3 regions of the Hafnia sp. CBA7124 genome follow, and region 1 is predicted to be linked to each of the others. Evidence: predicted binding sites of a transcription regulator. Region 1 holds the regulator's gene; each other region holds the start of a gene.
The links. The regulator PurR, encoded in region 1, represses purine synthesis genes. The targets are predictions, from matches to a motif close to CANGCAAACGTTTGCNTG.
Positions count from the first base shown of each region.

Region 1 (7,134 bases):
AAGACAAAATCCAGCGCCAAGAAAAGCGGCTCACATTCCACCGCTACGTTGGCTCGCGTAAGTAATAAAAAAACCTATGGCCGCCAGCGCGGTGAATTGAATAGCCATGGCAGAAGCAGCAAAGGTGAATTAGCCAAGCTCAAGCTGAATCAAAACAATATTGAAATCGTTGATGGCAAACCCATTCGTCTGAGTCCTCAGCATAAAAAGCGTTACCAGCATGCTAAGCAAACGGCGATGAATAAGCTGATGAATCAGGTAGGAAAACCGTATCGTTGGGGTGGTGCGTCACCAAGCACAGGCTTCGATTGCAGTGGATTGGTTTATTACGCCTATCAGGATTTACTGAGCATCAAGATCCCTCGTACCGCCAATGAAATGTATCATCTGCGTGATGCGGCTCCGGTGAAAAAAACAGAGCTACAAAAAGGCGACTTGGTCTTCTTCCGTATTAATAATCGGGGTGCCGCCGACCATGTGGGTGTTTATATGGGTGAGGGAAAATTCATTCAGTCACCTCGCACCGGCGAACAAATTCGGATCAGCTATTTAGATAACGATTATTGGCAAGGACACTACGTTGGCGCTCGCCGCGTGATGACGCCAAAAACGATTCGTTAATAGCAGAAGATCATTGTTAAACAGACTTATGGTAGGGATTCATTGCATTTTGTGATAATCCCTATCATTTAGATTTACCCCATCTTTGTATTATCCCCTCCCCTTATTTTATGTTCTGTGGCCGTTTTGAACGAATGGTGCACAAATCGCCAATTGATAACCAAAAACAAAAATTTTGCCTGTTATTAGATTCAAAACTTGCTAAAATCGATCCCCATAACAAGAGCACAACAAGATCGTTTCAATTTTAAAAACCCGCTCACTGACATTAACGTTGGTGTGATGCATGAAACATAAAACACTTACGTGTAACTGTTTCATTGCAAAATAGAGCAATAATAGGAGAGAGCAATGTCTTTTGAATTACCTGCATTACCATACGAAAAAAACGCACTCGAACCGCACATCTCCGCAGAAACCTTGGAATACCACTACGGTAAGCATCACAATACCTATGTGGTAAACCTGAACAACCTGATCAAAGGCACTGAGTTCGAAGGTAAATCACTGGAAGAGATCATCAAGACCTCTACTGGCGGTATCTTCAACAACGCTGCTCAGGTTTGGAACCACACCTTCTACTGGCATTGCCTGTCACCAAAAGGTGGCAACGCACCAACTGGCGCCGTGGCTGAAGCCATTAACAAAGCGTTTGGTTCATTTGATGCATTCAAAGAAGAACTGACTAAATCTGCCATTGGCAACTTCGGTTCTGGTTGGACTTGGCTGGTTAAAAAAGCAGACGGTTCTTTGGCGATTGTAAACACCTCAAACGCTGCAACTCCACTGACCAACGGTGACAAACCACTGCTGACCGTGGACGTTTGGGAACACGCCTACTACATCGACTATCGCAACGCGCGTCCTAAATATCTGGAGAACTTCTGGGCTCTGGTAAACTGGGAATTCGTGGCGAAAAACTTGGCATAAGTTTGCTGAGTGACGTACATGAAAAAGGCGGTCAACTGACCGCCTTTTGTTTTAGCCATGTTAATGGCTATCGATAAAAAACTTAGCGATAAATCAATGTAGCGCAGCAACAAAACTAAAGATAACAATCACAGCCAGTGCTGCGACCGTTGTCATTAGAGAATATTTCAGATCGGTTTCCATTTCTTCTTCTCCCGCATTTCGTTATCAGATCAATTTTGATTATACATAAACACTTGCAGAAAGTGTGTGAAATCATTTTCACATACCTTAAATGGGATCGCACGCAGTAAAACTTTCGATTATTCTTTCTGTTAACACACAATTTTGACTTCCCCTTTTGCATTTTATAGGCCAAAATTTACGGTTTACTGCTACGTATCAGCTTTCATAACGTAAAAGAATAGGCTGGCGCTTGATATATCCGCATATTCCTCTCTTTGATGCGATTGTAATCAGTGTATTTTGATGTACGTAAGCAAACGATTAACACAATAGCTATGTCATAGTTACATTAGCTTAGGAGTCATCTGTTTCATGGCAACGATTAAAGATGTGGCAAAACGCGCGGGCGTTTCAACCACGACAGTGTCTCACGTTATTAATAAGACGCGTTTTGTCGCAGAAGAGACCAAGACCGCGGTTTGGGAAGCAATTAAAGAATTGCACTACTCTCCCAGCGCCGTCGCCCGTAGCCTGAAAGTTAACCACACCAAATCGATCGGTTTGCTGGCGACGTCCAGCGAGGCGCCCTATTTTGCTGAGGTCATTGAGGCCGTTGAAAACGCCTGCTACAGCCAAGGCTATACGCTCATTTTATGTAACTCTCACAACAACCCTGAAAAGCAAAAAGCTTATTTAGCGATGCTGGCGCAAAAACGCGTCGATGGATTATTAGTGATGTGTTCTGAATACCCAGAAAATCTGCTGCAAACCCTTGAGGACTACCGCAATATTCCAATGGTGGTGATGGACTGGGGGACACAACGCAGTGATTTTACCGATGCCATTCAGGATAATGCGTTCGAAGGTGGCTATTTAGCCGGCCGCTATTTAATTGAACGTGGTCATCGTGATATTGGGGCGATTACCGGTCAGCTTTCTCGTAACACCGGCGGAGGTCGCCTACGCGGCTTCCTGAAAGCCCTACAAGAAGCCAACATTCCCGCTCGTGATGAGTGGATGGTAGAAGGCGATTTCGAGCCAGAATCCGGTTACAAAGCCATGCATCAAATTCTGTCGCAAAAAAATCGCCCAACGGCGGTCTTTGTGGGTGGGGACATCATGGCGATGGGCGCAATATGTGCCGCCGATGAGATGGGCTTGCGTGTACCGCAGGATATATCGGTGATCGGTTATGATAACGTGCGCAACGCCCGCTACTTCTCACCAGCGTTGACCACCATCCATCAGCCGAAAGAGCGTTTGGGCTCAATGGCCTTTGACATGCTACTCGACCGTATCGTGAGCAAGCGTGAAGATTCTCAAACGATCGAGGTGCATCCAAAACTGGTGGAACGCCGCTCCGTTGCCGATGGCCCATATCTGGACTATCGCCGCTAAGTGATGAAGAACAGCCCTTTTCTTTTAGCGCTGTTCCCCGTTGGGCTGTTCATAGCAGGAGCGTTGCCAATATTGGCAGCGCTCTTGGCACTGACTCAGCCGCTGTCTGACATTTCCTCTTTCAACACCTTCATCCAGCCGTGGACGCTTTTACTCCAATGGCCAGGTTTGATGCGCTCAGTTGGCCTGAGCTTATGGAGTGCAATCGCCGCGACGTTAATATCACTTTGGTTGGCATTAGCGCTTTGCAGTCAGGTTATACAGCGCGCCAGCTGCACCGCTCGCGCTATTTCGAGTGCGATTTTAGCCATGCCGCATATTGCACTGGCGACCGGTCTCATACTGCTGTTATCCCCCTCAGGTTGGCTACTCAGGCTTATATCCCCAACATTTACGGGTTTTGTGCGCCCGCCAGATTGGCCAATCGTCAATGACCCTTATGCCCTATCCTTAATTCTTTTATTGGTGATCAAAGAGACACCTTTTTTATTTTTGATGGCGTTTAACATCGCGGGTCGAATTGATGTCGCTCGCCAGATGCAGGCTGCTAACGCATTGGGTTACCACAGTGAGAAAGCCTGGTGGTTGCTATTAGTTCCGCAAATACTTGTGGCTCTGCGTTTGCCGTTGTTTTGTGTGCTCGCCTTTGGCCTATCCACCGTAGATATTGCGATTCTATTGGGGCCACAGCAGCCCACAACCTTGGCGTTGTTAGTTTGGCAATGGATAAGCGAACCCTCGATGGGGCATCAATCTTTAGCCGCTGCTGGTACGCTGCTACTTATTGTTATCACATTAGCCAGCTTTGGTGCGTGGCGATATGCTGAAAAGAGCTGGTTAACATATTGCCGCAACGCTTATGGACAAAGGCGCAGCACGTGGCGCATGCCGCTTACCCCACTCTGGGCAATGGGTATTGTGTTAACGCTGGGCGCCTATGCGGTACTCTTCGTGTGGTCGGTTGCATGGCGTTGGCCTTTCTCGTCTTCTTTTCCACTACAGTGGAGCTATGATTATTGGCTTACCAGCGTTCATCAGCTTAGTACTCCGATCATAAATAGTCTGCTCATTGCGAGTGTGGCGAATCTGTTAGGTTTACTTCTGTGCGTTGGTTTTTTGGAATGGCAATTTTATACGCGTAGAAATACAAACTCATGGTTTCTGCTCGCCCCGCTGTTGACTCCACAAATCAGCCTAATTTTCGGCTTGCAGCACATGGCCGCTTGGTTGGATGTGATTGGTCTGCTGCCCAGCGTGATCTTTGCTCATATGGTGTTTATCGTTCCGTATTTTTTTCTTAGCCTCAGCGGCACGTGGCAGACTTTCGATCCGCGGCTGATCTATACCGCACAATCACTTGGAAAGTCGCCTTGGACCTGTTTCTGGCGCATCAAGATCCCATTATTGAGTAAGCCATTGGCGCTTTCCGTCGCATTAGGTTTCGCGGTTAGCATAGGATTATATTTACCCACGCTGGGTTTAGGCGCTGGGCGCTTCCCCACGTTGGCAACGGAAACCGTCGCTTATGCATCCGGTATCGATCGCCGCATGGCCGCCGTTGCGGCTCTGTGGCAAACGTTCATCCCACTTTTGGTTTACGGTATCGCGCTATTTTTGCCATTCATACTGACAAGGAACAAAAAACTGTGACGGCTTTAGCGTTTGAGCAATTCCAGGTTTATCTCGATGATAGACCGCTAACTTCAGCGTTGAATACCCGCGTAGAAGGCGGACAAATACTCACGCTGATGGGGCCTAGCGGCTGCGGGAAATCGAGCTTATTGCTGGCTATGGCGGGGCATGCTCACGCCCCGCTATCAACGCAGGGAAAAGTGCTGATCGATAGTCATGATGTGACTGAACTTCCTGCCTATCAGCGAAAAATCGGGCTGCTATTCCAAGATGATTTATTGTTTCCCCACCTAAACGTTACACAAAACCTGCTTTTCGCCTTACCTGAAAACATCGGCAAAGAAGAACAGCATCAGCAGGTCACGCAGGCATTAGAGAAAATTGACATGGCTGAGTTTTCATCTCGCTATCCCGATGAACTATCTGGCGGCCAGCGCGCCAGAATCAGTTTGTTGCGCACCCTGCTTTCTCGCCCTCGCGCGGTGGCATTGGATGAACCTTTTTCCAAGCTTGATAAATCGCTGCGGCAACAGTTTCGCCAATGGGTTTTTGGCGAATTACAACAGGCTAATATTGCCACCCTGCTAGTGACACACGACGAAGACGACGTTCCGCCAAACGGCCAAATCATCATGCTCTAAAACCCTATTCAGGGCTGAGCCACTCTTGATTCATCGTTTCAGTATCACCGAGGTAATCCAGTAACCAATCAATGGCCGGTGAGCGGGTATGGTCTTCCCAAGTGACACAGCAGGCGCTATCAGGAAACGGCTGAGCCAATTGTAAGATCTTCAGCTTACCCGAATGCACCAGCGGTTCCGCCATGTGCGCGGGCATCAGGCCTACGCAAAGCCCATTCTCTAAACAATCGCAGGCTGACTGCCAATCAGGCACCACTAGGCGTCGCTGATTATCTAATAGCCATGTATCGCGCTTAGGCAGATCTCGAGATGTGTCTTCAATACACAAGGCAGGAAAAGGGCGAATTTTGTCATCACTTAACTCGCCTTCCAATTTTGCCAGCGGGTGATCGGGGCTCACCAGACAATGCCAGCGTAGAAATCCCATATCGCGAAAAGAAAAACGCCCTCCGGCCGGAACCGCACGCGTCGCCCCTATCGCCACCTCTACGCGTCCGGCGACTAAGGCATCCCATACGCCATTAAACACTTCGGGGTGGATCATTAATTCCATATCAGGGAAATGACGATAAAAATCGACCACCAATTGGCGGCTTCGACGGGGATTAACGATACGATCGACGGCAACATTTAGCTGTCCACGCCAGCCATTTGCCACCTGTTGGCACTGACGGCGGGTGGAATTCATTTTTTTGATAATAGTTCGCGCTTCATCAACAAAAAATGCGCCAGCTTCGGTGAGTTCAACATCGCGATGACGTCGTTCAAACAGTGACACTGCCAGCCAAGTTTCCAATTGGCGTACCGTGTAACTCACGGCAGACGGCACTCGGTGCAGCTCTTGTGCTGCGGCGCTAAAACTTCCCGTCCTTGCAACCGCATCAACAACCTCTAAGGAGTATTCCGACCACATGTGCGCTACCTCACTTTTCTTGCTTTCAAAATTTTTCATCCATGATAGCAAATATTAGCGTTTCACAAGTAATTAGAGAGATCGCTACACTCCACGCGTCACACATTCATTCTGCAACAAATATATAACGAGTCAAAATAATGCGAACTTCATCATTTTTCATGTTCTATCTGGCCGGATTGAGCATGCTGGGATATCTGGCCACTGATATGTATCTTCCTGCTTTTGGTGCGATGCAGCAGGATCTCAATGCCTCCGCGGGTGCCATCAGCGCAAGCCTCAGCATTTTCCTTGCCGGGTTTGCCTTCGCGCAGCTGGTTTGGGGGCCTCTGTCCGATCGTATTGGCCGTAAGCCGGTTTTAGCCATGGGCTTAACCCTGTTTAGCCTTGGCTGCTTAGGTATGCTGTGGGTGGATACCACCACTGAACTTCTCGTGCTGCGCTTTGTACAGGCAATTGGGGTGTGTTCTGCCGCCGTGACGTGGCAGGCGCTGGTTATCGATCGCTACAGCAAAGGCGTTGCCAATCGAGTGTTCGCCACCATCATGCCGCTGGTGGCATTGTCCCCAGCCCTGGCTCCGCTATTAGGCGCGTGGTTACTCAACCATTTAGAATGGCAGGCTATCTTTGCCGTGCTGTTTGGTATTTCTTTACTGCTGCTGATCCCAACCCTCATGCTCAAAGATGAGCGCCGGAAGCCCACAGAAAATCAGCCAAAAGAGAACATTAGCTTTTTCCAACTGATGCGCTCCAATATATTCTCCGGCAACGTAATGATTTTCGCAGCGTGTTCCGCTGGTTTCTTCGCCTGGCTCACCGGTTCTCCGTTCATTT
Region 1 is NZ_AP017469.1:2,334,250-2,341,383, forward strand. Features, by position in the region: gene CPY98_RS10735 (C40 family peptidase) at 1-621, shown strand, start outside; gene sodB (superoxide dismutase [Fe]) at 973-1,551, shown strand; gene CPY98_RS21110 (YnhF family membrane protein) at 1,645-1,734, opposite strand; gene purR (HTH-type transcriptional repressor PurR) at 2,089-3,114, shown strand; gene CPY98_RS10755 (ABC transporter permease) at 3,118-4,764, shown strand; gene CPY98_RS10760 (ATP-binding cassette domain-containing protein) at 4,761-5,387, shown strand; gene punR (DNA-binding transcriptional activator PunR) at 5,392-6,300, opposite strand; gene punC (purine nucleoside transporter PunC) at 6,441-7,134, shown strand, end outside.

Region 2 (7,134 bases), 910 kb from region 1:
TCTTTTCCCTGAAAAAGAATACGTCCTGAATCTTTCTGGTAAATGCCAAACAAACATTTTAATAGTGTGGATTTACCCGCACCGTTCTCCCCCATTAATGCATGGATGGAGTGTGGTCGTACACGCAGATTGACATTATCCAGCGCTTTGACGCCAGGAAATGACTTATTGATATTATCCATTTCCAATAAAAACGCGTCATCGTCCTGTTTTATCGATGCGTTCTCTTGATTAGAAATCTGATCTTTTGCCAAAGAGCTGTCGGTCAACGAGTTACCCATCAAAGAGTTATCTGGCATAACATCCACCTGAAAATGACATAAAGAATAAGCCCGATAGCCTCTGGTTGAACCATCAATCAATATCGGGCTTAAAACTTAAAAGTTATTGTTATATAGGCTTAGGTGACGCTTATTTTTTAATAAACTGAGACAGATTGTCCTGATCGACGCCGACATACGGAACGCGAACAATTTTATTTTCAATTTTCCAGTTGGTGCCTTCACCCGCTGGCTTGCCTTCGGCGAGATTTTTGGTCAAATCGAAGGTGGCTTTCGCTTGGTTGCTGGCATCGTTCAATACGGTACCGGCCATTGCGCCTGATTTAACTAACGCCAGCGCTTCTGGCAGGGCATCGACGCCAAACACTGGAATAGCGGTTTTGTTATGCGCTTTCAGGGCTTCGACGGCGCCCATCGCCATAGCATCGTTGTTGGCGATAACCACTTCAATCTTGTTCGCATTTGGGCCAGACAACCATGCATCCATTTTATCTTTAGCCTGCGCGGTATCCCACATTGCGGTATCTAACTGCAATTGCTGAGTTTTAATACCTTGGTCGTTCAGGCTTTTCACCACGTAAGTTGTACGTGCTTCAGCATCTGGGTGGCCCGGCTCGCCTTTCAGCAGGACGAACTGAATCACGCCATCTTTGTTCAGATCCCAGTTAGGATTGGCTTTCCAGTGTTTACCGATCAGCTGACCCTGAATGATGCCAGACTCTTTGGAGTCGGTGCCCACGTAATACGCTTTGTCGTAGCTATCCAGCGCCTTACGAGAGGGTTCTTTGTTGAAGAACACGACCGGAACATCGTTTGCCTTCGCTTTATCAATAATCGTTGGAGCAGCAGCAGGATCGACGAGGTTAATTGCCAATCCTTTCACGCCACGCGCCATCAGCACGTCAACCTGATCGTTTTGCTTGGACTGATCGTTTTGTGAGTCATTCATCAACAATTTAACGCTGGGATCAGCCTTAGCATCGTTTTCTAACGCCTTACGTACCACGGACATAAAGTTGTCGTCGTACTTATAGATGGTGACCCCGATATTGGTGGTTGCCGCCTGTGCCGCGACGCCAAACATCATGCTGGCCGCCAAAGTTGCTAAGGTAAACGTCTTCTTATTCATGTGAAGCTCCGATTGGATGTAGGGTATTTCAGCATGGATGTCCGATTTTTCAGACGCCCTTGTTTATCGTTTCCACTATCGCTGCGGCAAGAAAACAAATACCAACGCGAACCGTTTAAAATACACATATCGTTTACATTTAGAATATCCCAGCCACTCTAGGTTTGACGCCCGAAAAACCTAGAGTATCAGGGCGATTTGCACGTATGACTGATATTTGTGATAGCGAAAACGCCACAAGAATAGACACGATTATGTTAATATTCTGTGAATGAACTCACAGATTGAAAACGGTTACATGGGCCAATCTGCTGACAAAGTGAGCTACACCACAATTATCGAGAACCCACGCTCCAGCGCTGCACTAAGGTAGGCATAAAACAGTGACCGTTGGGAGAAAGAGGCGTTTGATGAACGGACTTAAGCGCCAGCTCAGAGGCTAAAGTAGCCATAGAAACAATAGGATAACGGACGGTGGTCAGTTTAGGGCTGGTATAGCGTGCAATAGGGATATCGTCAAAACCCACGATAGAAAATTGTTCTGGAATAGAAATACCGTTTTCTTTCAACACGGCTAAAGCACCCGCAGCCATAGCGTCGTTATAGGCAAACACGGCACTCAACTGCTGATTGCGGCCAAGAAGTTCCACCATTGCGGCTTCCCCACCTTGTAGATCGGGCGAAGCATAGGCGCACCACGCTTTACCGATTTCGATCCCCGCTAATTGCATGGCGGTTTCATACCCTTTCTGCCGCATCATTTGGTCTTCAATCTGATGATTTGAACCCAAAAAGCCAATCCGACGATGGCCTTTGTCCAGCAACAACTGCGTGGCCATTTGCCCACCCGCCAAGTTATTCAGGCCCACACAGCGGTGCTCATAGCCTGGAACGATACGGTTGATCAACACCATACCCGGCACCTGCTGCATAAACGCCACCAGCTCATCGTCTGATAACATCTTTGCATGCACAATCAACGCATTGCAGCGCTGGCGTATCAGCATTTCTATCGCCTTTCGCTCTTTATCTGCATCGTGATAACTGTTGGCAATCAGCAGATTTTTGCGCTCGCGCTGGGCAACTTCATCAACGCCTTTAACTAACGCACCAAAGAACGGGTCAGAAACATCCATCACCACCACACCCAACATGTCGCTACTTTGCGTTGCTAACGCCTGCGCGTTGGCGTTCGGGCGGTAGCCGAGTTCAGCCACGGCGCTCTGCACCACGGCTTTCGTTTCCGGCGTGGTGATCGCCGTATTGTTCAAAACACGGGATACGGTAGCAACGGAAACACCCGCCAGCCGTGCAACATCACGAATAGTGATCATGCGCAACGCTCATGACGGCAAAGAAAAGCATAAAAATAAACACGGAATGGTGCAGGACAGCAAATGGCATTCATAGAGATCCCTGAGTCGAAAGCACGTACGTGATATGACCGCGCTATGCTACCCAGTTTTTCATCATTGCTGCGTGAAATATGTCACAGGAAAGAAAACGTTTTCATACATTTCGTTAACCTTTCACTTCAGCTCACGCTTTTAATTTGTGTTTCTCGCGTCAATATTCGCGTGAGGCGTCATTGCTCAACTTCTTGTTTGAGTACCCAGCGCCGTTAATTTACGCCATAACCACTCAACCGGCCCTTGCTTAAAGTGACGCAGCCAAAGTATCGAGAAAAGAACATTAATCAGCCATACTACCGGAACAACCCAGAGCAATGCCGTTCTTGACCAGTGATTAAACATGGCAAATTGATAAAACAGCGTGGTGCACAGCAGCGTTTGCAGCAAATAGTTCGTCAACGCCATGCGCCCAACCTGCCGCAGAGCGAAGGCAAGTTTAAGCCGTGAGATTTGTGGCCAGAATGCATAGATCAGCGAAACATAACCGATCATCATGAGTGGCGCAGTCAGTTCGGCAGGCACCTGAAGCAAATAGCCACTAACGTGATATTCCCAACCGTTTTGCCACTGCGCTAAGGTGGTCGGCACCTGAATGCCTAATCCCACCACCAGCGACCAAAGCGCGGTTCGCCGATAATGTCGCTGGCTGAAACTACCGCTTAGCCAGCCGCTGCGCATTAACGCAGCGCCGGTCAGCATCAGCCCTGCGAGCTGCCAGCCATACTGCACCGCGAGCGCCATCAGATTTGCGCTGAGCAAATCACTGCGATTACGCCATGCTTCCCAACCACCGTGTATTTTCCAAATGCCTTCGTACTGAATGGCGGCATATCCCGGCAGCCAAAATGCACTCGGCTCTGGCCCTGCAATCAACCCCAGCAGTAGCAGCAGCCCTAATCCAATGACATACAGCACCAGACCGGTGCGCAACAGCTGTAGCGTTGAAGAAGCATCGCGGATCATTCGCCAACTGATTAATCCAATCAGGCCGTAGGCCAATAAAATGTCACCGTCCCAAAAGAAAATGGCATGGATGAGTCCGAATAAAACCAGCCAAGATAAACGCGCACGCAGCCAGTGTTTACCTTTGGGCAACAATAGCTGAAGCCCTGCCCCAAACAGCAGCGCAAACATGGCTAAAAATTTGCCTTGTACGAAGACATGTAACAGACCCCACGTCAGCGTATCTGCGCCATCAGGTAGTCCGTTATAGGCAGGATTGAGATAGGCCGCTTTGGGTAAACCAAAACCGGTGATGTTCATTAAAAGAATACAAAGAATCGCCAGCCCGCGTACAAAATCCAGTGTACCAATGCGCGTTTTCAGCATGGCAGGTTTTGTCACCGCTTCCGGTTGAGAGTTTGGCAAACGCTGCAGCATAACGGCGATCCCTATAGACAGTACTTTAACTATACCCAAAATAATTCAAGTTGCTTGAAGGCGGCAACCCTGCTCACCCCAGCAGCTTACTCCAGTAAGTGACTGGGGTGAGCGGGTGCAGCCAACGCGTAAGCAGCTTGAAGTATGACGGGGATATACAAAAACGCCGGCACATGGCCGGCGCTGTATCACTTCGAGTCAATCACCCGATTATTCACGCTCAACTAGCCGTGATGGCGTACCGCGCGCAAAAACTCCTGACGAGTATTTTGGCTCGATTTAAACAACCCGCCGAGCGAGGTTGTGGTCGTCGCACTGGTCGCATCACGCACACCGCGGGCTTTCACGCAGTAATGCGTGGCATCGATAGATACCGCAACGTTGTTGGTTCCCAATAGAGTTTGCAGCGCAACCAAAATTTGCTGGGTCAAACGCTCTTGTACCTGCGGACGCTGCGCAAAGAATTGCACGATGCGATTAATTTTCGACAGGCCAATCACACAGTCTTTAGGAATATAGGCCACCGTGGCTTTGCCATCGATGGTCACAAAATGGTGCTCACAGGTGCTGGTTAGCGTGATATCTCGCACCGTGACCATCTCATCAACCTTCATCTTATTTTCAATGACGGTAATTTTTGGAAAATTCGCATAATCCAAGCCCGAGAAAATCTCATCAACGTACATTTTGGCAATACGGTGCGGCGTTTCCGCCAAGCTATCGTCAGATAAATCAAGATTGAGCAACTGCATGATTTCCGTCATGTGCTCTTTGATGCGCTGTTTACGTATTTCACGATCTAACACTTCCCCTCGCAGGGGAGTTTCTAGGCCACGAGCCTCTAGCGCCGTATGAACCAAAACTGCTTCTTTGCTTAGCGATGACATCAATTCTCTCCTGCAGGTAATCTTAATTCTGAGCACAACTTGATGGTGATCACATCAGAATTTTGTCATCACTTTAGTGGAGTGCGGACGCTTTATCCAGTGATACTCTTTCAGCTATACATGAAAAACCGTCATTTGTTTAATGCATATAAAATGTGCGGTTATCCATCAGAGCGCTCTGTTTGTGGGCTGAGCACGGGCTGCGTGCGAAAAACCAAACCACCGGCAACGAGCAAACCTATTGCAGCAATATACAACGCGGGCTCTAAACGATGCGTTAGCGCCGTTGAAATAGCCGAAAGCATAGGGCCAACTAATTGGCCAACGGCGTAACCGGTGGTCAGCAACCCTGCCATATAACGAATGTGCGAAGGCGCTAACTCGCGGCCATATTGCAGCGAAAGTTGAACAACACATAAGAACCCACCGCCGGTGAGCAATGCACCGAATACCAATCCGCTGACTCCAGGGATCGTTTCCGTGAACACAATGCCTAATGCTTGGATCCACAGTACGATCGCTAAGCGTTGCTGAGTCAGCAGCCAGCGGCGCGTCAGAATCCCCAAACCAATCCCCACCACCGCGGCAAAACCAAATACGGGCCAAACAAACTGGGCAAAGAGGCTATCGGGAAAACGGGCATGAGCCATTTGTGATAAAAACGTCGCAGGTAAGATATAGCCGAATCCGGCCAGACTGTAGCTCCACACCAATCGTTTGAGTGCGGGCGTTAATACCAAAGGCTGGGCAGGCACGTCAGGGCGATGAAGCTCCCCTGCTCTTGGTAAGAAGCGGGCGATAAAACCAATCAGCACCAGCGCTAGCACACCGTAAACCAGCCACGCCTGAGCCGCATCGAGATTAAGCGCGCTAATTCCGACCGATAGCATCCCACTGATAAAAATACCGGCCCCAGGACCGGCAAACACCGCGGCAGCAAGATTGGGTTTTCCGAAATGAGCCAAACGTTCATTCGTCCATGCGGCCACCAGCACCATTGCCCATCCGCTCGCCCAGCCAACCATAAAGCGGATTAAGCTATGCCACCAAAAACCGCTGACACAGGCTGAAAGCAGAGTTAAAAACACCGCTCCCCAAAGTCCAAGCTGCAATCGCCGCTCAACCTGTCTGCTCGCCCGCATCGCGTCAAAAGCACCGGCCAAATAGCCCAAATAGTTCAGCGCGGCCACAATCCCCGCGCCGGTCAGTGAAAACTGATGCTCTGCAATCATCAACGGAACCTGAGGCGTGAACGCAAACCGCCCAATTCCCATTGCCACAACTAAGGCTAAAAAGCCGCTTAATGCGATACGCACTGCCATTGCAGGATCTCCATCCCTATCACGCTTGATGATAGATAATTGTTAAATAATTTGTTGTTATATTGCCTTGCCAAACAACTCTCAAAAAGTGAATAATGATAATCAAGTTATTCACGTTAAGAGAATGAATATGGATCTTACCCAACTGCGCATGTTCTGTAGCGTAGCTGAAACTGGCTCGGTTGCTCGTGCAGCGGAGCTACTTCATCGCGTTCCTTCCAACCTGACCACCCGTTTGCGTCAGCTAGAGCAGGAGCTGGGCACCGATCTGTTCATTCGAGAAAAACAGCGCTTACGCCTTTCACCGATGGGACATAACTTCCTCAACTATGCCAAACGAATTCTGGCGCTCAGCGACGAAGCAATGAGCATCACGCATGCCGGAGAACCGGCAGGCAGCTTTGCGTTAGGCTCAATGGAAAGCACCGCCGCAACGCGTTTGCCGGTGTTATTGGCGGCCTATCACCAAAGTTATCCTCAGGTGGCACTCTCGTTGGTGACGGGGACTTCGGGAGAGATAACCGAAAAAGTACGCGCGGGAACGCTGGCTGCGGGGTTAGTCGACGGGCCACTCAATCATGATGAGCTGAATGGCTGTATCGCTTTTCGTGAAGAGATGGTGGTGATTTCTAGCCTTGAGCATCCACCGATTACCCGCGCTAAAGACGCCGCTAATCAAACACTGTTTGCCTTTCGACCTAGCTGCTCGTATCGGCTGCGTTT
Region 2 is NZ_AP017469.1:1,426,260-1,433,393, reverse strand. Features, by position in the region: gene mglA (galactose/methyl galactoside ABC transporter ATP-binding protein MglA) at 1-299, opposite strand, end outside; gene mglB (galactose/glucose ABC transporter substrate-binding protein MglB) at 412-1,410, opposite strand; gene galS (HTH-type transcriptional regulator GalS) at 1,746-2,744, opposite strand; gene yeiB (DUF418 domain-containing protein YeiB) at 3,003-4,202, opposite strand; gene folE (GTP cyclohydrolase I FolE) at 4,427-5,089, opposite strand; gene CPY98_RS06655 (YbfB/YjiJ family MFS transporter) at 5,251-6,411, opposite strand; gene CPY98_RS06650 (LysR family transcriptional regulator) at 6,542-7,134, shown strand, end outside.
Region 2: galS (HTH-type transcriptional regulator GalS) is a predicted target of PurR. The motif match lies at 2,907-2,924, and genes of this name have one in related genera.

Region 3 (7,134 bases), 1.4 Mb from region 1:
GCGGGAGAAATCGTAAAGGGGTAACGCTTCCCATTTATTTCACATTCAATATCAACCCAATACTTACGGTTCATGCGATTTTTCCTCCAGCGCGTTCAACGGCGAGTGAAATAGCGCGTTGAGCTAAGGTGCGAATGAGATGCAGGCGAAATGATTTCTCGGCGCGCCATGATGAACGCGGGGAAACATCCTGAGCCACGGCTTCACTGATAGCTGCCAGCGTTTGTTGATTCAGCGAATGGCCAACGGCGCTTTGTTCGGCATGCGGACAGCGAATCGGCGTTGGTGCGGCAACGCCATAGGTGAGACGGAGATCGGTGAAGCGTCCTTGAGCGATGCGACATACCGCCGAACAGCCAATCGTGGCGATATCCATTGCGCCACGCATGGCGTACTTAATGTAGCTACTGCCAATATTTTGGTAGTACTCAGGGGCAAAATGGAAGGCAACGACAATTTCGCCTTGCTGTAGCGCAACTTTTCCGGGGCCAGTGTGGAAACCTTCGATAGAGCGCCGATAACAACCGTGGGCGGTCGCAATTTCTAGCTCTGCTTTCAGCGCTAGCGTAGGTGACGCTGAGTCTGCGCTTGTTGCGCCGTTGCCGATATTGCCGCCATAGGTCGCAACGTTACGTACCTGAGGGCCCGCTATTGTTGCCGCTGCCTCGGCAAGCAGTGGCAGATGCTGCTGAATGAGCGGATGTTCAATGAGTTCGGTAAAGGTGGTTGCTGAGCCGATGCGTAAATGATGATGGCGATCGATAGCGATCCCCTTTAATTCCGGTAAATCATGAACATCAACGATGTGGCGATATTTAGGATTCAGGTGATGAAGCTGGATTAGCACATCGGTGCCACCGGCTAAAAGCCGCGCTTGTGGATATTCAGTGAGTAGCTCACAGGCATGTTGTACGCTGCGAGCACGGTAGTAGTTTTCGATGTCGTACATGATTACTCCCTGATGAGTCCGGCCTGAACGAATTCCGCAAACAGCGTTTTAGGCGTGATGGGCAGCGTGTTGATGGAGACGCCGGTTGCCATACGAATAGCGTTTCTAATTGCGGGAGCGGGCGAGATAATCGGCGGTTCGCCGAGCGCCTTGTGCCCGTAGGCAGACTGGGGCTCATAGGTTTCAACAAATGCGCAATCTAGATCGGGCAGATCCATAATGGTGGGGAATTTATAATCCAGCAGGTTTGGATTACGGACTACGCCAGTTTTTTCATCAATGATCATCTCTTCAAATAAAGCCCAGCCGATCCCCATGCCCATTCCGCCATGCACTTGGCCTTCGGCGAGCTGTGGGTTAAGAATTCGGCCTGAATCATGCAGGTTGATAATCTTATTGATGGTGACTTTGCATAGAGGAATATCGACGCTGAGATCGACAAACGTGCAGCCAAAAGCCGGTGGGTTAGTGGTGGTTTTATGGGATATTTCAGCCAGCAGCTGGGCACCGATTTCCTGATGGTAGTAAGCATGCATCGAAACCTCCGCCACGCTCATGAGTACCATTTCAGGTTGAGCCGCCATCACCACATTTCCGTTGAGTAACGTGAGTCCCCACTGTGGCTGGTGGCTAATTAATTCAGCATGAGCCAGTATTTTACTGCGCAATTCGCTTGCCGCCTGCATTACCGCCGGTGCGGCAACATAGCTCTGTCGAGACGCAAATGCGCCGGGGTCGTAGGCAGTGATATCGGTATCTTGGGTGGATATCACGCGTATATGTCCAAAGGGAATGCCAAGCGTTTCGGCGGCCATCTGGGCGAAAACGGTATCTGAACCTTGGCCGATCTCTGTGGCACCAATTTGCAGATTTACCGTGCCGTCTTGGTTGAGCAACATGCGGGCTCCCGCAATTTCAACGCCAACGGGGTAAGTATTAGAACCGTAGCTAAAACATGCGACGCCGACGCCACGGCGCAGATCGCCTGTTTGATTTTGACAGGCGGCCTTACGGGCGTTCCATTCGAACAGATCGCGTCCTTTCTCAAGGCATTCAACGAGTCCCGCGCTATAAATCTTTTTGTGGTTAACCGGATTGATATCACCACTGCGTGCCGCATTCAGCAAACGCACATCGACGGCGTCGAGAGACAGTTTTTCTGCCGCGTCATCTAATAAACATTCAAGTGCAAAAGCCACCTGCGGTGCGCCATAGCCGCGCATGGCGCCTGCGGCGGGGTAGTTCGAATAATGCGTGAGGGCAGAATAGCCGAAGGCGCTACGGGGATAGAGATAGCTGATTTTGTTGGCACCGGCGGAAGCGATGGAATGTCCGTGCGAAGCATAAGCGCCGGTGTTCGACAACACGTCCAACTGATAGCCCGTTAAAATACCGTCGTGATTAAGCCCCAGTTCCGCGTCGATACTGAAGGCATGACGCGTGCGGGAAGCGAAAAAGCACTCTTCACGGCTGAGTTCGACCTTCACCGGAATACCGCCCATCTTTTGGGTGAGAAATGCGGCCATCGGCTCTTCGAGTACGTCCTGTTTATTGCCGAATCCACCACCAATATAAGGCTTGATCACGCGTATGTTTGACCACGGCATACCCAGCGCCTGAGCGACGGTACGGCGCACGATCTGCGGGATCTGGGTGCTGGAGACAATCACAATATGATCTGGCTGTTCCATATAGGCAAAACAGGTCACGCCTTCCATATGGCAGTGCTGGATCACCGGCGTTTGAAAATGCGCAGAGAGTTGAAAATCAGCCGATGAGATTGCTTCTTTAGGCTGATTCGCGCTGATATTACTTTTTTTCAGCGTATTGCCTTCTGGATGAATCAGCGGTGCGTCTGGTGCTAAAGCGCCCTGTGCGGTGGTTATCACCGGCAGCTCTTGGTATGCCACTTCAACCAGCGCGGCGGCACGTTCTGCGGTTAGCGCATCACGCGCAACCACAATCGCAACACCGTCGCCATAATGCCGCACATGTTGGGTGAGTAGCTGGCGATCGGCAACGTCTCGTTTAGCTGGTTCCAGTGACCAAGCATGTCCCGCGGTGGGGAATCGTAATTCAGGCACATCTTGATAAGTAAATACGGCTTCAACGCCGGGCAAAGCCAGTGCCGCATAAGTATCAATGGCCGTGACATAAGCATGGGCGAGAGGACTACGTACATATTTAGCGTAACGCATGCCATGCATTTGATGATCGTCGGTATAGCGAGCGTGGCCGGTAACCTTAGCTTCAGCGTCCACCCGCTTGAGTGGGGATCCTAACGACATAGCTTTCTCCTTAGAGGAGCGTGGGATTTTTAATTTGAATGAAATGAATAATCGAAATTTATAAATCAGCGATAAAGCAGCAAGATGTACGCCATAGGGCGTAGAGCCGTAAGGTGATTGGTGGAAACGTGAGGGGGATCGAGCGTTTTTTCTTAGACGAATTACAGAATGTGATGGCTGAAGATCGGATGACGGTGATGGAGAGTGGAAAACTATCAAAATGGGAATGTTAGTATCAAATTGAGAGCGAAGTTATCGTAATGAAATGCTTAGTATCGCTATGCTAACTGATTGGTTTTGCATGATTATGCGGGTGCTGTATTTTTGTTCTGAATACGGGGCAACACGTTTTGTCAGCGCGTAAAACTGATGATGAACCGCGCTAATCGCAAATTTCTAATTACCGTATATTTACTCTGGCAGTGAGAGGGAAGAGTCGTTAACCTGAAACTAACATTGAAAGCCTTTGGCTATCTTGCTGAGTGAAATTAGCTGAGTGAAATTAAATAATTAAGAGAGGGAAGATGTCTAATTCTCATATCCGTATTGCTATCGCCGGTGCCGGTGGCCGCATGGGAAGACAATTAATTGCTGCGGTGGCAAACGTTGAAGGCGTGGTGCTCGGTGCCGCTTTTGAGCGTGAAGGCTCTTCATTGCTAGGCGTAGATGCTGGTGAATTAGCGGGTATTGGCCAAACAGGCATAAAAGTCAGCGCAAGCCTACAGGATGCCGCCGATAACTTTGATGTCTTGGTCGACTTTACGCGCCCAGAAGGCACGCTAGCGCATTTAGCGTTCTGTGTATCTCAACGCAAAAATATGGTGATTGGTACCACCGGCTTTGATGATGCGGGCAAAGTTGCCATTAGCAAAGCGGCTGAATCTATTGGTATTGTGTTCGCTGCTAACTTTAGCGTTGGGGTTAACGTGATGCTTAAGCTGCTAGAGAAAGCGGCAAAAGTGATGGGGGATTATACGGATATCGAAATTATTGAAGCCCATCATCGCCATAAAGTTGATGCACCGTCAGGCACGGCTTTAGCCATGGGAGAAACCATTGCTCAAGCGTTAGGGCGCGATCTAAAAGAGTGTGCGGTATATGCCCGTGAGGGATACACCGGAGAGCGCGATCCTAAGAGTATCGGCTTTGCTACTATTCGCGCAGGCGATATTGTCGGTGAGCACACGGCGATGTTTGCTGATGTGGGAGAACGAATCGAGATTACTCACAAGGCATCAAGCCGTATGACGTTTGCCAGCGGCGCTGTACGTGCTGCTGCATGGGTAGGCAATCAGCCTATTGGTCTTTACGATATGCGTGATGTTCTTTCTCTCAATGAACTCTAGATAAAATCAGTAAAAATCTTCTTTTAATGTTTTTTTTAATATTAAAAATTAAATGGATAACAATGTGTTATCCATTTTTTTTATTTTAAAGTAAGGTTGGCGTGATTTTTATTGTGAGTGACTTATTAGTTGCTTTATTTTACTTTTTATTAACCTAGTGAGAAACTGTGATTGACCTTTGCAGAGGAAAATTGCATCATAAACGTATTGCCGCTAATTCACGACACTGGCAACCGTTTTCTATTTCTAGTTAATATCTATTTTTAACCTCTTCGCTGTAAAATCTCTTCTTAAGCCTTAAAAAATACAAAAAAATCATCTTTTCAGGTAGACAAGCATTCACCACGTCTTTAGAATGCGCGCAATTTGCCGGAAATTAGTCAAGAAGGCAGTTTTTTGCATTGATTTAGATCGAATGATCTGCATTAATATGCAAATAATGTGACTGAATATTCTTTGGAGGGTGTTTTGATTAAGTCAGCTATATTGGTTCTGGAAGACGGAACCCAGTTTCACGGTCGGTCGATTGGTGCAGATGGATCGGCGGTGGGCGAGGTGGTCTTCAATACGTCAATGACCGGTTATCAAGAAATCCTCACTGATCCTTCCTATTCCCGCCAGCTAGTCACTCTTACTTATCCCCATATCGGCAATGTCGGCACTAACGCCTCTGATGAAGAATCCTCCGCTGTTCATGCTCAAGGCCTGATAATTCGCGATTTGCCTCTGATTGCTAGCAACTACCGCAGCACCGAATGCCTCTCTGATTACCTCAAACGTCACAATGTTGTGGCTATCGCCGATATCGATACCCGCAAACTGACGCGTTTATTGCGTGAGAAAGGGGCTCAGAATGGCTGCATCATCACCGGTAGCATTGACGGTACTCAGCCAGATGTTCAATTGGCGCTGGAGAAAGCGAAAGCATTCCCAGGCTTAAAAGGCATGGATCTGGCAAAAGAAGTCACTACCCGAGAATCTTATTCTTGGACGCAAGGTAGTTGGACGCTGATGGGCGAATTGCCTGCGGCGAAAGAAGAGTCAGAGCTGCCATTCCACGTTGTTGCCTATGACTATGGCGTGAAACGTAACATCCTACGCATGCTGGTTGATAGAGGCTGCCGCCTAACGGTGGTTCCAGCGCAAACGCCAGCGGAAGATGTGTTGAAGCTCAACCCCGATGGCATTTTCCTATCCAATGGTCCTGGTGACCCAGAACCGTGTGATTACGCAATTCGCGCCATTAAAACCTTCTTAGATACAGAAATTCCAGTATTTGGTATTTGCTTGGGCCACCAACTTCTGGCGCTAGCAAGCGGAGCCAAAACCATCAAGATGAAGCTGGGCCATCACGGCGGCAACCATCCGGTGAAAGACCTCGATAAAGACGTTGTGATGATTACCGCTCAAAACCATGGTTTTGCCGTTGATGGCGACAATCTGCCAGATACGCTGCGTGTGACGCACAAGTCCCTGTTTGACCACACGGTTCAGGGGATTCATCGCACGGATAAAGCGGCGTTTAGTTTCCAAGGCCACCCAGAGGCAAGCCCTGGGCCGCACGATGCTGCGCCGCTGTTTGACCACTTTATCGATTTGATTCAGACCTACCGCACCACTATGACAAGAACAGCCAAATAATCAGGAGCAATAAATAAAATGCCAAAACGTACTGATATAAAAAGCATCCTGATTCTGGGCGCAGGCCCGATTGTTATCGGCCAAGCATGTGAATTTGACTACTCGGGTGCTCAAGCGTGTAAAGCGCTGCGCGAAGAAGGTTACCGCGTCATTCTGGTGAACTCGAACCCCGCCACCATCATGACTGACCCTGAAATGGCCGATGCGACCTATATCGAGCCGATTCACTGGGAAGTGGTGCGCAAAATCATCGAAAAAGAGCGCCCTGATGCCGTTCTGCCTACCATGGGTGGACAGACTGCGCTGAACTGCGCGCTTGAGTTAGAGCGCCAAGGTGTGCTGGAAGAGTTTGGCGTAACCATGATTGGTGCGACCGCCGACGCCATTGATAAAGCCGAAGACCGTCGTCGTTTCGATATCGCGATGAAGAAAATTGGCCTCGACACCGCACGTTCAGGCATCGCTCATACGATGGAAGAAGCCTTAGCCGTGGCGGCTGACGTTGGCTTCCCATGTATTATTCGTCCTTCATTCACCATGGGCGGCACCGGCGGCGGTATTGCGTATAACCGTGAAGAGTTCGAAGAGATTTGCGAGCGCGGTCTGGATCTTTCACCGACCAAAGAGCTACTGATTGATGAGTCGCTGATTGGTTGGAAAGAGTACGAGATGGAAGTGGTACGTGATAAAAACGACAACTGCATCATCGTTTGCTCGATTGAAAACTTCGATGCGATGGGCATTCATACCGGCGACTCCATCACCGTGGCACCGGCCCAAACGCTGACCGACAAAGAATATCAAATCATGCGTAACGCCTCGATGGCGGTACTGCGTGAAATCGGCGTAGAAACCGGTGGTTCTAACGTGCAGTTTGCGGTGAACCCGAAAAATGGCCGTCTGATCGTCA
Region 3 is NZ_AP017469.1:3,691,166-3,698,299, reverse strand. Features, by position in the region: gene xdhC (xanthine dehydrogenase iron sulfur-binding subunit XdhC) at 1-74, opposite strand, end outside; gene xdhB (xanthine dehydrogenase FAD-binding subunit XdhB) at 71-949, opposite strand; gene xdhA (xanthine dehydrogenase molybdenum-binding subunit XdhA) at 952-3,237, opposite strand; gene dapB (4-hydroxy-tetrahydrodipicolinate reductase) at 3,762-4,583, shown strand; gene carA (glutamine-hydrolyzing carbamoyl-phosphate synthase small subunit) at 5,052-6,224, shown strand; gene carB (carbamoyl-phosphate synthase large subunit) at 6,243-7,134, shown strand, end outside.
Region 3: carA (glutamine-hydrolyzing carbamoyl-phosphate synthase small subunit) is a predicted target of PurR. The motif match lies at 4,810-4,827, and genes of this name have one in related genera.